Regions from separate parts of the Streptomyces sp. NBC_00354 genome, predicted to be linked through region 2. Evidence: riboswitches for the same ligand, from Rfam matches in the RefSeq annotation. Region 2 holds a riboswitch; the other holds the start of a gene.
What was found. A riboswitch is a leader RNA that binds a small molecule or an ion and turns the genes downstream of it on or off. The one in region 2 is predicted to bind cyclic di-AMP.

Region 1: linked by a shared signal. The riboswitch ahead of OHT74_RS07570 (LysM peptidoglycan-binding domain-containing M23 family metallopeptidase) and the one ahead of OHT74_RS10450 (M23 family metallopeptidase) in region 2 are both predicted to bind cyclic di-AMP.

Annotation. Positions count from the first base shown of each region.
Region 1 is NZ_CP107983.1:1,642,250-1,647,456, reverse strand. It holds gene OHT74_RS07575 (tyrosine-protein phosphatase) at 1-613, opposite strand, end outside; cyclic di-AMP (ydaO/yuaA leader) riboswitch at 925-1,101, shown strand; gene OHT74_RS07570 (LysM peptidoglycan-binding domain-containing M23 family metallopeptidase) at 1,104-2,096, shown strand; gene OHT74_RS07565 (SGNH/GDSL hydrolase family protein) at 2,265-3,050, shown strand; gene OHT74_RS07560 (MBL fold metallo-hydrolase) at 3,231-4,430, shown strand; gene OHT74_RS07555 (ATP-binding protein) at 4,682-5,207, shown strand, end outside.
Region 2 is NZ_CP107983.1:2,386,378-2,391,584, forward strand. It holds gene OHT74_RS10445 (GntR family transcriptional regulator) at 125-790, opposite strand; gene OHT74_RS10450 (M23 family metallopeptidase) at 992-1,786, opposite strand; cyclic di-AMP (ydaO/yuaA leader) riboswitch at 1,800-1,958, opposite strand; gene OHT74_RS10455 (M16 family metallopeptidase) at 2,143-3,510, opposite strand; gene OHT74_RS10460 (M16 family metallopeptidase) at 3,531-4,880, opposite strand; gene OHT74_RS10465 (DNA gyrase/topoisomerase IV subunit A) at 5,116-5,207, shown strand, end outside.

The DNA.
Region 1 (5,207 bases), 740 kb from region 2:
CCCGGTAGCGGCGGTGCGGGGCGTTGGACTCCAGGTAGTCCGCCACGATCGCCTCGCGCTCGACGCCCAGCGCGATCAGGGTGACGGCGATCGACAGGCCGGCCCGGTCCTTGCCGGCCGCGCAGTGCATGAGCGCCGGAATGCTGTCCTCGGCGAGGGCGTGCACGACCCGGCCGTGCTCGGCGGTGCGGTGCTCGATCATCGAGCGGTACGAGTTGGCCATCCGGGCGGCGCCCTTGCCCTCGCCCAGGATTCCGCGGAGCTGCTCGAGATCGCCGCCGCGGACCATCTTCCAGAATTCCTTGCCGTCGGCCGGATCCGACAGCGGGATGTTGACGTTCCGCACGCCGGGAAGCTCGACGTCGAGTCCCTCGAGGGCGTGGTCGGCGCCGTTGCGGAAGTCGAAAATCGTGTGGAGGCCGAGCGATGCGAGGAATTCTGCATCGGTTTCGGTGGCATGTGCCAGATGTCCGCTACGGAACAGTTTTCCTGGCTTGACCCTCCGCCCGTCGGCGGTCGGCAACCCGCCCACATCGCGGAAGTTGCGCACTCCGGCCAGCTCCGGCTCCGGAACGGGCTCCGTCCGCGGGGACTGGGGTATCTGCTGGGTCACGGGAACTCCTCCGCGTCGTCGTGAGATGTCCGAATTGCGCTACTTGAGGCCAACTTGCCGTCACTGGAGGCGAGATCGGGCGCAGCCCCGTGAGGCAGATCATACGGTGACCGTGAGTGCCTGATCGTCGAAGTCGAAAGGCCCGGCCGGGGCGGTTGTTGGCGGCGGGGAATGGACGGAGGGTGACCGGAATTCCGTCGAACTCCCCGTCCTGTGAATCCGTCAGGAAATTCGTGGCTTGTTCCGTGTGGCTCAACTCGATTACCTTCGCGATCGATCCGGATGGACCGCCGAATCCTGCCGCCGTCCGGAAACCGCACCCGACTATTCACGCGCGCGGCAGGAGCGGGGGAACCAGGTAAGCCGCTGTTCCCGATCTTTGTATCGGCGCAGCTCGGGGTGAAGCCGTACATGTTCCGTTCATGTGCGGCCGGACATCTCCAGTCCGAACCCGACAGCTCACCTCGCAGGCGACGGAGAGGAATTCGCCATGCCTGCAAAGGGTAAGCACCGCCGTCCCAAGTCCCGTTCCGTGGCGCGCGGCTTCGCCGTCGCAGGCACCGGTGGTGCGGCCCTCGCACTGCCGCTGCTGGGTGCCGTCGGCGCCCAGGCGGCCGGTGCCCCGGCCGTCGCCCCCGCCGCGGCTCCCGTGCAGGCCCCGCAGGTTCCGGCGGCGCTGCAGGCCGCGCCCGCCGCTGCCGCGCAGTCCGCGCCGGCCGTCTACACGGTCGTGCCGGGCGACTACCTCTCCAAGATCGCCCAGGACCGCCACCTCTCGGGCGGCTGGCAGCAGCTGTACGCCGACAACCGCGAGGCCGTCGGCACCAACCCGTCGCTGATCCACCCCGGGCTGAAGCTGACCCTCGGTGCGCAGGGCGAGGCGGCTCCGGCCGCGCAGGCTCCGGCCGAGAAGTCCGCTCCGGCTCCGGCGAAGAAGTCCTCGGCCTCGCCCTCGCAGGACAAGGGCTCCGCGGACGTCGCGCCGGCCCCTGCCGCCCCCGCCCCCGCGGCCGCAGCCGCCGCCGCGCCCGCCAAGAAGAGCACCGCCGCCAAGTCCGCCGCCGGTACGGTCAGCGCCGCCGGCTTCGTCGCCCCCGTCGGCGGAGGGATCTCCACCCAGTACAAGACCCCCGGCGCCATGTGGTCCAGCGGCTACCACACCGGTGTCGACTTCATCGCGAGCTCCGGCACCACCGTCCGGGCCGTGGGCGCGGGCACCGTGGTCTCCGCCGGCTGGGCCGGCGCGTACGGCAACGAGGTCGTCATCCGGCACGCGGACGGCAAGTACTCCCAGTACGGCCACCTGTCCCAGCTCTCCGTCTCGGCCGGCCAGAGCGTCACCGGCGGCCAGACCCTCGGCCTCTCCGGCTCCACCGGCAACTCGACCGGCCCGCACCTGCACTTCGAGATCCGCACCGGGCCGTCCTACGGCTCGGACATCGACCCGCTGGCCTACCTCCGCACCAAGGGCGTGAGCATCTGACGGCTCCCGCCGTCGGACAGAGGCAACCGGACTCGTGAGGCCGGGACCCGAGGGGGGTCCCGGCCTCACGCCCTGTTATTCCGTACCGACCAGGTGGTATAGATCACGGTCCGTCAACCCCTGCCTACGGTGGCGTAGGTCACGCGCCGGGGTGAAAGATGTGTTCTCGTGGCAGCGACGAAGACGACACTCAAGACCATCGGCTCGTACGCGGCGATCGGGGACAGCTTCACCGAGGGTGTGGGGGACCCGGGACCCGGGGAGACCTTTCTCGGCTGGGCGGACCGGCTGGCCGTACTCCTGGCCGATCAGCGCGAGGAAAACGAATTCCGGTACGCGAACCTGGCCGTGCGGGGGCGCCTCCTCGACCAGATCGTGGCCGAACAGGTCCCCCGGGCCAAGGAGCTCGCACCTGACCTGGTGAGCTTCTGCGCCGGCGGCAACGACATCATCCGGCCCGGCAGCGACCCGGACGACGTGGCGGAGCGGTTCGAGGCGGCCGTCGCCGACCTCACCGGAGCCGTCGGCCACGTCATGATCACCACCGGCTTCGACACCCGCGGCGTGCCGGTCCTCAAGCACCTCCGGGGCAAGGTGGCCACGTACAGCGCCCATGTGCGTGCCATCGCCGACCGCTACGACTGCCCGGTGCTCGACCTCTGGTCGCTGAAGTCCGTACAGGACCGGCGGGCTTGGGACGACGACCGGCTGCACCTCTCGCCCGAGGGGCACACCCGGGTCGCGCTGCGCGCCGCCCAGGTGCTGGGGTTCGAGGTGCCGGCCGACCCCGACCAGCCGTGGCCGCCGCAACAGCCGCGCGGCTCGGTGGACGTGACCCGGGACAACATCCAGTGGGCACGGGAGTACCTGGTGCCGTGGATCGGGCGGCGGCTGCGCGGGGAGTCCTCCGGGGACCACGTGGAGGCGAAGCGTCCGGACCTGCTGCCGCTGTAGCCCGGCGCAGGAGGGGCGGAGTGACGGGGCGGCGGGGTAGCCGAGTAGGAGAAGGGGACGGGGCAGGAGGACGGGGGCGCGCGGCGGAATCCTTCGGGGCCGGTGCGCGTTGGCATGGTGATAGACCGGAAACCAGTACGGCCTCTCACGCCCATCCGTCCCACCCTCCCAGGAGGCGCTTTGACCGGCTCCCGTCCCCTGCGTCCACGGCTGCGTGCCCTGCGGCCCGAAGCCTTCGGCGCGGATCCGTCCGGCGCACGCCTGGAGCGGATCCAGCGCTCGCCGAACTTCGCCGACGGTGTCTTCCAGAACCCGGTCGGGGCCCGGACCAGGCCTTCCGGCTCCATGATGGAGTTCGCCAAGATCTACTTCCACAAGGAGCAGCGGATCCGGCGCAACCCCGGAGCTCCCATCCCGGTCTACCCGACGACTCTCGCCGAGCTGGCGAAGCCGCCAGTCAGCGGGTTGCGCCTGACATGGATGGGGCACTCGGGCGTACTTGCGGAGATCGACGGGCGGCGGGTGCTGTTCGACCCGGTGTGGGGTGAGCGGTGCTCGCCCTTCCCGTTCGCCGGGCCCAAGCGGCTGCACCCCGTACCCGTACCGCTGGCCTCGCTGGGGCCGGTCGACGTCGTGGTGATCTCGCACGACCACTACGACCACCTCGACCTGCCGACCATCAAGGAGCTGGCCGGTACGGACACGGTCTTCGCCGTCCCGCTCGGCGTCGGCGCCCACCTGGAGCGCTGGGGGGTGTCGCCGGACCGGCTGCGCGAGCTCGACTGGAACGAAGGCACCAAGATCGCGGGACTCTCGCTGACGGCAACGCCGGCCCGGCACTTCTGCGGGCGCGGCCTGCGCAACCAGCAGAACACCCTGTGGGCCTCCTGGGTCGTCGCGGGCGACGAGCACCGGATCTTCCACAGCGGCGACACCGGCTACTTCCCCGGGTTCGGGGAGATCGGCGCCGAGCACGGCCCCTTCGACGCCACGATGATCCAGATCGGGGCCTACTCGGAGTACTGGCCCGACATCCACATGACCCCCGAGGAGGGCATGCGCGCCCACCTCGACCTCCAGGGTGGGATCCCCCACGGCACGATGCTGCCCATCCACTGGGGCACCTTCAACCTGGCCCCGCACCCGTGGGACGAACCCGGCGAGGGCACCGTGACCGCGGCCGAGGCCACCGGCGCGGCGATCGCGCTGCCGATCCCGGGCCAGCCGTTCGAGCCGGGCGACGCCGGTGCCCCGAGCGAGCCGTGGTGGCGCCCGTTCGTGGCGTCGGCCCCGCCCATGCCCGCCACACCGTCCCGCCCGGTCGCGATCGCGCGTCCGCCGGCCGCGGCGCACGAGGAACCGGAGGCCGTCGGCTCGTAGCGCGTGTCCGCCGGGCGCCGCTCCGGAGCAGCCGCCGGCACGGGGTGGTGCGTCGCGTACGGCGGCTGCGAACGTGCGCCCCCGGCGGATTCGGGCTGCCGTACGAGCGCTCCATCGGGAGCGGGAAGCAGCCCGGGCAAGTTCCCCAACTGGCTGTCAGGGGCGGGATCGTGCGGTCTAGCGTGGGTATCCGGTGATCAACACCGGGCCCCGGAACCCCCGGGGGCCCGGGCCCCACGTAGAGGACGCCGATGTCCGGACTCCGCGCCGCCCGCCACGCCCCGTCGAGACACGCCGTCACCGGTCCCGGCCGGCAGATACGCCCCCAGCTGCTCCGCGCCTCCCTGCTGCCGGCGCTCGCCGCGGCGCTCAGCGGAGCCGCCGCGGTGATCTTCACGCTGCAGCTCGGCGGGGGCGCGGGGGAGCGGGACGCCCGGCTGTGGCCGGTCCTGGCCGGCTGCGCCCTGCTCGTCGTCGGCGCACTGGCCGCCGCCCTGCTCGGGGCCCAGCGCTCCGCCAAGGCCGTCCGGGACCGCTGCGAGGCCCTGCGCCGCTCCAGCGTGCGCGGACGCCAGGAGCTGCGGACCGCCGCCGAGCGGCTGGAGCGGGGCGAGCCGCCGGTCCGCCCGGTCCGCGGCGGCCCGACGGGACCGCCGCCCGGCAGCGACCCGGATCGGGTGGACGAGTTCTGGCTGCTCTCCCAGGAGCTGCGCGGCGCCCGCGAACAGGCGCACACCACCCTCGTACGGCTGGCCGGGCCGGCCGCGCCGTCCGACA
Region 2 (5,207 bases):
CGGAATTCCGGATGCCGCGGCTTCGCCGTTTTCAGGAATTCCATCGTCCGCGCCGGGCGAGCGCGAATGCACTGCCAATGTGCCGTGAATTAGGCCGCCGCTCCACATTAATACGCGCTATTTGTTAATGCGGACCGCTCGCCATGTTTACGGGATGTTGCGAAGTCCTCACGCGCAGACGGTGCGCCCCGGCCGCCCGGTCCGCGTGGATCGCCGTGAGCGCCCGCGCCCGCTCGGCGTCCCCGCGCGCCAGCGCGTCCACGATCGCCCCGTGCTCCGCCCAGGACTCCACGGGCCGGGCCGGCGCCTCCACGGCGTACATCCACGCGATCTTGTGCCGCATCTGCGTGAGCAGCGCGATCAGCCCGGGGCTGCCGGAGGCCTGGGCGAGCGTCTCGTGGAACCAGCCTCCCAGGGACCGCAGATCCTCCCCTTGACCCCGCCTGGCCCGCTCCTGGCCCAGCCTGACCAGCCCGCGCAGCACCTTGAGGTGGGCCTCGGTCCGCCGGCGGGCGGCCCGGGCCGCTGCCAGCGGCTCGATCAGCATCCGCAGTTCCAGGAGGTCGGCCGCCTCCTGCTCGGTGGGCTCGGCAACGCAGGCACCCGCATGCCGCCGGGTGGTGACGAAGCCCTCGGACTCCAGGGTCCGCAGCGCCTCACGGACCGGGACGCGGGAGACCCCGTACCGGCGGGCCAGCAGCTCCTCGGTCAGCCGGCCGCCCGGCTCGAAGACTCCGGAGACGATGTCGTCGCGGATTGCCGTGCATACCGCGTGCGCAGGAATACGCAAGTCCGGACCTCCGCCTATTTCCGACTGTCGACGCCATTGCCGCGACCGTGCTGGGATCGTACTGGGACTCTATTGCAACACGCGATGTTTTCCGAGCGCAGACGGAAATCGCGAATATTTACAGCCACAATGCGGCCGCTTGCGGCCACAACGCGAAGGCCCCGGCTCGGGGAGCCGGGGCCTTCGGTGAAGTGCTGCGGGTCAGACGTCGACGCCGTGGTTGCGCAGGTACGCGACCGGGTCGATGTCCGAGCCGTACTGGGAGCCGGTGCGGGCCTCGAAGTGCAGGTGCGGGCCGCTGGAGTTGCCGGTGGAGCCCGACAGGCCGATCTGCTGGCCCGGGGTGACCTGCTCGCCGACGGAGACGCTCAGCGAGGTCATGTGGCCGTACTGGGTGTAGGTGCCGTCGTTGTGCTTGATGACGACGTTGTTGCCGTACGCCCCGCCCCAGCCGGCCTCGACCACGGTGCCGGAGCCCACCGCGTGCACCGAGGTGCCGGAGGCCGCGTGGAAGTCGATGCCGGTGTGGCTGCCGGAGGACCACATGCCGCCGCCCGCGTGCCACTGGGTGCTGATGTAGGAGCCGTCGACGGGGGCGACGAAGGTGTTGAGGCGCTTGCGCTCCTCCTCGCGGGCGGCGCGCTCGGCGGCCTCGCGCTCGGCCTTCGCCTTCTCCTCGGCCTTCTGCTTGGCCTCGGCGGCGCGCGCCGCAGCGTCGGCCTCCGCCTTCGCCTTGGCGGCCGCGGCTTCTGCCGCGTGCTCCTGGGCCTCGGCCTGGGCCTCGATCTGGACGGGAAGGTCCTCGGCCGTCACGACGGCGTTCAGGCCGGTGTCCTCCATGGAGGGGGCCTTGTCCGACGCGGCGAACGCCGGGCCTGCGAGGGAGCCGACGACACCGGTGGTGGCGAGGGCGGCGATGCCGGCGTAGCCGGCGGTCTTGCGGCTCAGACGACTGGAACCACGGTGCTTACCGGCGGCACGACTGCCAAACGCCATGAAGGGGCTGATCCTTTCCTTCCTTCTCGCCTACCGGGTTAGCTGACGGGTTCGGAGCAGGAAGGTCTCCTACGGGCCCCCTCTGACGAGGCGGTCCGATTCACCCCAGGGACACATGTGGGTCCCCGGCTCCCCAGGCTCGCGCCTGACGGGGACTCGGCGATCGCTGCCCGGTGCCGCGGATGCGGCGCGTACAACTGACGGACAGCACGGCCGACGCTAGGCGGATCATCAGTCAATCGCCAAACAGACACGCCTTTTTGTTGCGTACGCCACACCGCATACAAGCAACCTCTCCACTAAACAGACAAAAGGGGCTCCGGTGGACAAGCCGCTGGAGCCCCTTGGGATGTCCGTCAGTTGGTGACGACGGTGACCTCACCGATCCCGAGCGCCCGCACCGGCGCCTCGATCTGCGAGGCGTCGCCCACCAGCACGGTGACCAGGCGGTCCACCGGGAAGGCGGCCAGGACGGCCGACGTCGCCTCCACCGTGCCCGTTTGGGCCAGCTGCGCGTACAACCGGGCCTGGTAGTCGTCCGGGAGCTCCTGCTCGACCTGGTCGGCGAGCGTGCCGGCGACGGCCGCGGCCGTCTCGAACTTCAGCGGGGCCACGCCCACCAAGTTCTGCACCGCCACGTCCCGTTCGGCGTCGGTCAGGCCGCCCTCCGCGAGGGTGCGGAGCACCTTCCAGAGGTCGTCGAGCGCCGGGCCCGTGTTGGGGGTGTCCACGGAGCCGCTGATGGCGAGCATCGAGGCGCCCTTGCCGTCGGCGGTGGAGCGCAGCACCTGGCCGAAGGAGCGCACGCCGTACGTGTACCCCTTCTCCTCGCGCAGCACCTTGTCCAGTCGCGAGGTGAGGGTGCCGCCCAGGCAGTACGTGCCGAGCACCTGCGCCGCCCAGACCCGGTCGTGCCGGTCCGGCCCGATCCGGCCGATGAGCAGCTGCGTCTGGACCGCGCCGGGCCGGTCCACGATGACCACGCGGCCGCTGTCGTCGGCGGTCACCGGCGGCACCGGGAGCGCCGCGGCGGTGTTGCCGGTCCAGGTGCCCAGGGTGTCGGCCAGTACGGCGTCCAGGTCGATGCCGGTCAGGTCGCCGACGACCACCGCGGTGGCGGTGGCGGGGCGTACGTGGGCCTCGAAGAAGGCACGCACGGCCGCGGAGTCGATCCGGGCGACCGTCTCCTCCGTGCCCTGGCGCGGGCGGGACATCCGCAAGGTGGCCGGGAAGAGCTCCTTGGAGAGCTGCTTGGCGGCGCGGCGCTGCGGGTTGGCCAGCTCGTGCGGGATCTCGTCGAGCCGGTTGCGCACCAGCCGGTCGACCTCGCTGTCGGCGAAGGCGGGCGCGCGCAGCGCCTCGGCGAGCAGGCCCAGCGCCTTGGCCAGCCGGGAGGCCGGGACCTCCAGGGAGACGCGCACGCCCGGGTGGTCGGCGTGCGCGTCGAGCGTGGCGCCGCAGCGCTCCAGCTCGGCCGCGAACTCCTCGGCGGAGTGCTTGTCGGTGCCCTCGGACAGCGCGCGGGCCATGATGGTCGCCACGCCGTCCAGGCCCTGGGGCTCGGCGTCGAGCGGCGCGGCGAGGTTGACCTCGACGGCGACGACCTGCTGGCCGGGGCGGTGGCAGCGCAGCAGGGTCAGCCCGTTGGACAGCGAGCCCCGCTCGGGGGCCGGGAAGGCCCAGGGCCGGGCCTGGCCGGCCTGCGGCTGCGGGTGGAAGGTCATCGTGACGGCTGCGGTGTCGCTCACTGCTCCGCCCCCTCGTTCTCGTCGTTCTCGTCGGCCCCGTCGGCCTCTGCCGGGAGCGGCTCGTACACCAGCACCGCGCGGTTGTCGGGGCGCAGTCGGGCCGCGGCCACGGCCTGCACCTCCTCGGCGGTGATGTCGAGGACCCGCTGGACGGCGCTGAGCGCCAGCTGCGGGTCGCCGAACAGTACGGCGAAGCGGCAGAGTTCGTCGGCGCGGCCGGCCACCGTGCTCAGCCGGTCCAGCCACTCGCGCTCCAGCTGCGCCTGGGCGCGCTCCATCTCCTCGGCCGTCGGGCCCTCGGCGGCGAACCGCGCGAGCTCCTCGTCGACGGCCGCCTCGATGTCGGGCACCTCGACCCCGCTGGAGGTCTTCACGTCCAGCCAGCCGAGCGAGGGCGCGCCGGCGAGCCGCAACATGCCGAAGCCGGCCGCGACCGCCGTCTGGTCGCGGCGTACCAGGCGGTTGTGCAGCCGGGAGGACTCGCCGCCGCCCAGGACGGTCAGCGCCACGTCGGCGGCGTCGCACTCGCGGGTGCCGTCGTGCGGGAGCCGGTAGGCGGCCATCAGCGCGCGGGCCGGAACCTCCTCGACGATCTCCTCGCGCAGCTCCCGGCCCATGATCTCGGGCAGCGTGCCGTCGCGCGGCGGCTGCTTGCCGTCGTGCCCGGGGATGGTGCCGAAGTACTTCTCGACCCAGGCGAGCGTCTGCTGGGGGTCGATGTCACCGACGACCGACAGCACCGCGTTGTTGGGCGCGTAGTTCGTACGGAAGAAGGCGCGGGCGTCCTCCAGGGAGGCCGCGTCCAGGTCGGCCATGGAGCCGATCGGCGTGTGGTGGTACGGGTGGCCCTCGGGGTACGCCAGGGCGGTCAGCTTCTCGAAGGCCGTGCCGTACGGGACGTTGTCGTACCGCTGGCGGCGTTCGTTCTTGACGACGTCGCGCTGGTTCTCCATGGACTCGTCGTCCAGGGCGGCGAGCAGCGAGCCCATCCGGTCCGCCTCGAGCCAGAGCGCAAGCTCCAGCTGGTGGGCCGGCATGGTCTCGAAGTAGTTGGTGCGCTCGAAGCTGGTCGTGCCGTTGAGCGAACCCCCGGCACCCTGGACGAGCTCGAAGTGGCCGTTGCCGGGTACGCTCGCCGAGCCCTGGAACATCAGGTGCTCGAAGAGGTGAGCCAGACCGGTTCGCCCCTTGACTTCATGGCGCGAGCCGACGTCGTACCAGAGGCAGACCGCGGCGACCGGGGTCAGGTGATCCTCGGAGAGCACCACGCGCAGGCCGTTGGCCAGCCTGTGCTCGGTCGCTGTGAGGCCGCCGGAGCCGGCCTGGGCTGTGGCCGTGTGACCCATGGGCATGTGGTCCCTTCGATCGCGATGCAGAGATTTCCGTCAGACCTGCCACTGTATGCAAGCGCGTCGGGGACCGGAGAAGTTCCCGGCTCAGACCTGGGTCGGAGTCGGCGTTGTCGGTGCCTCGGGCCACAATGGTCCGCGACAACCCCCGTCAGCCCCTCTCGCACCACCCGCCAGACCACCCGCAAGACCCCCAGCACACCTTCTTTCTTGGTTAAGGAGCCGCGCAGCGATGGCCCGCCGCAGCACGAAGACCCCGCCGCCGGAGGATTTCGAGGAGAAGATCCTCGACATCGACGTCGTCGACGAAATGCAGGGCTCCTT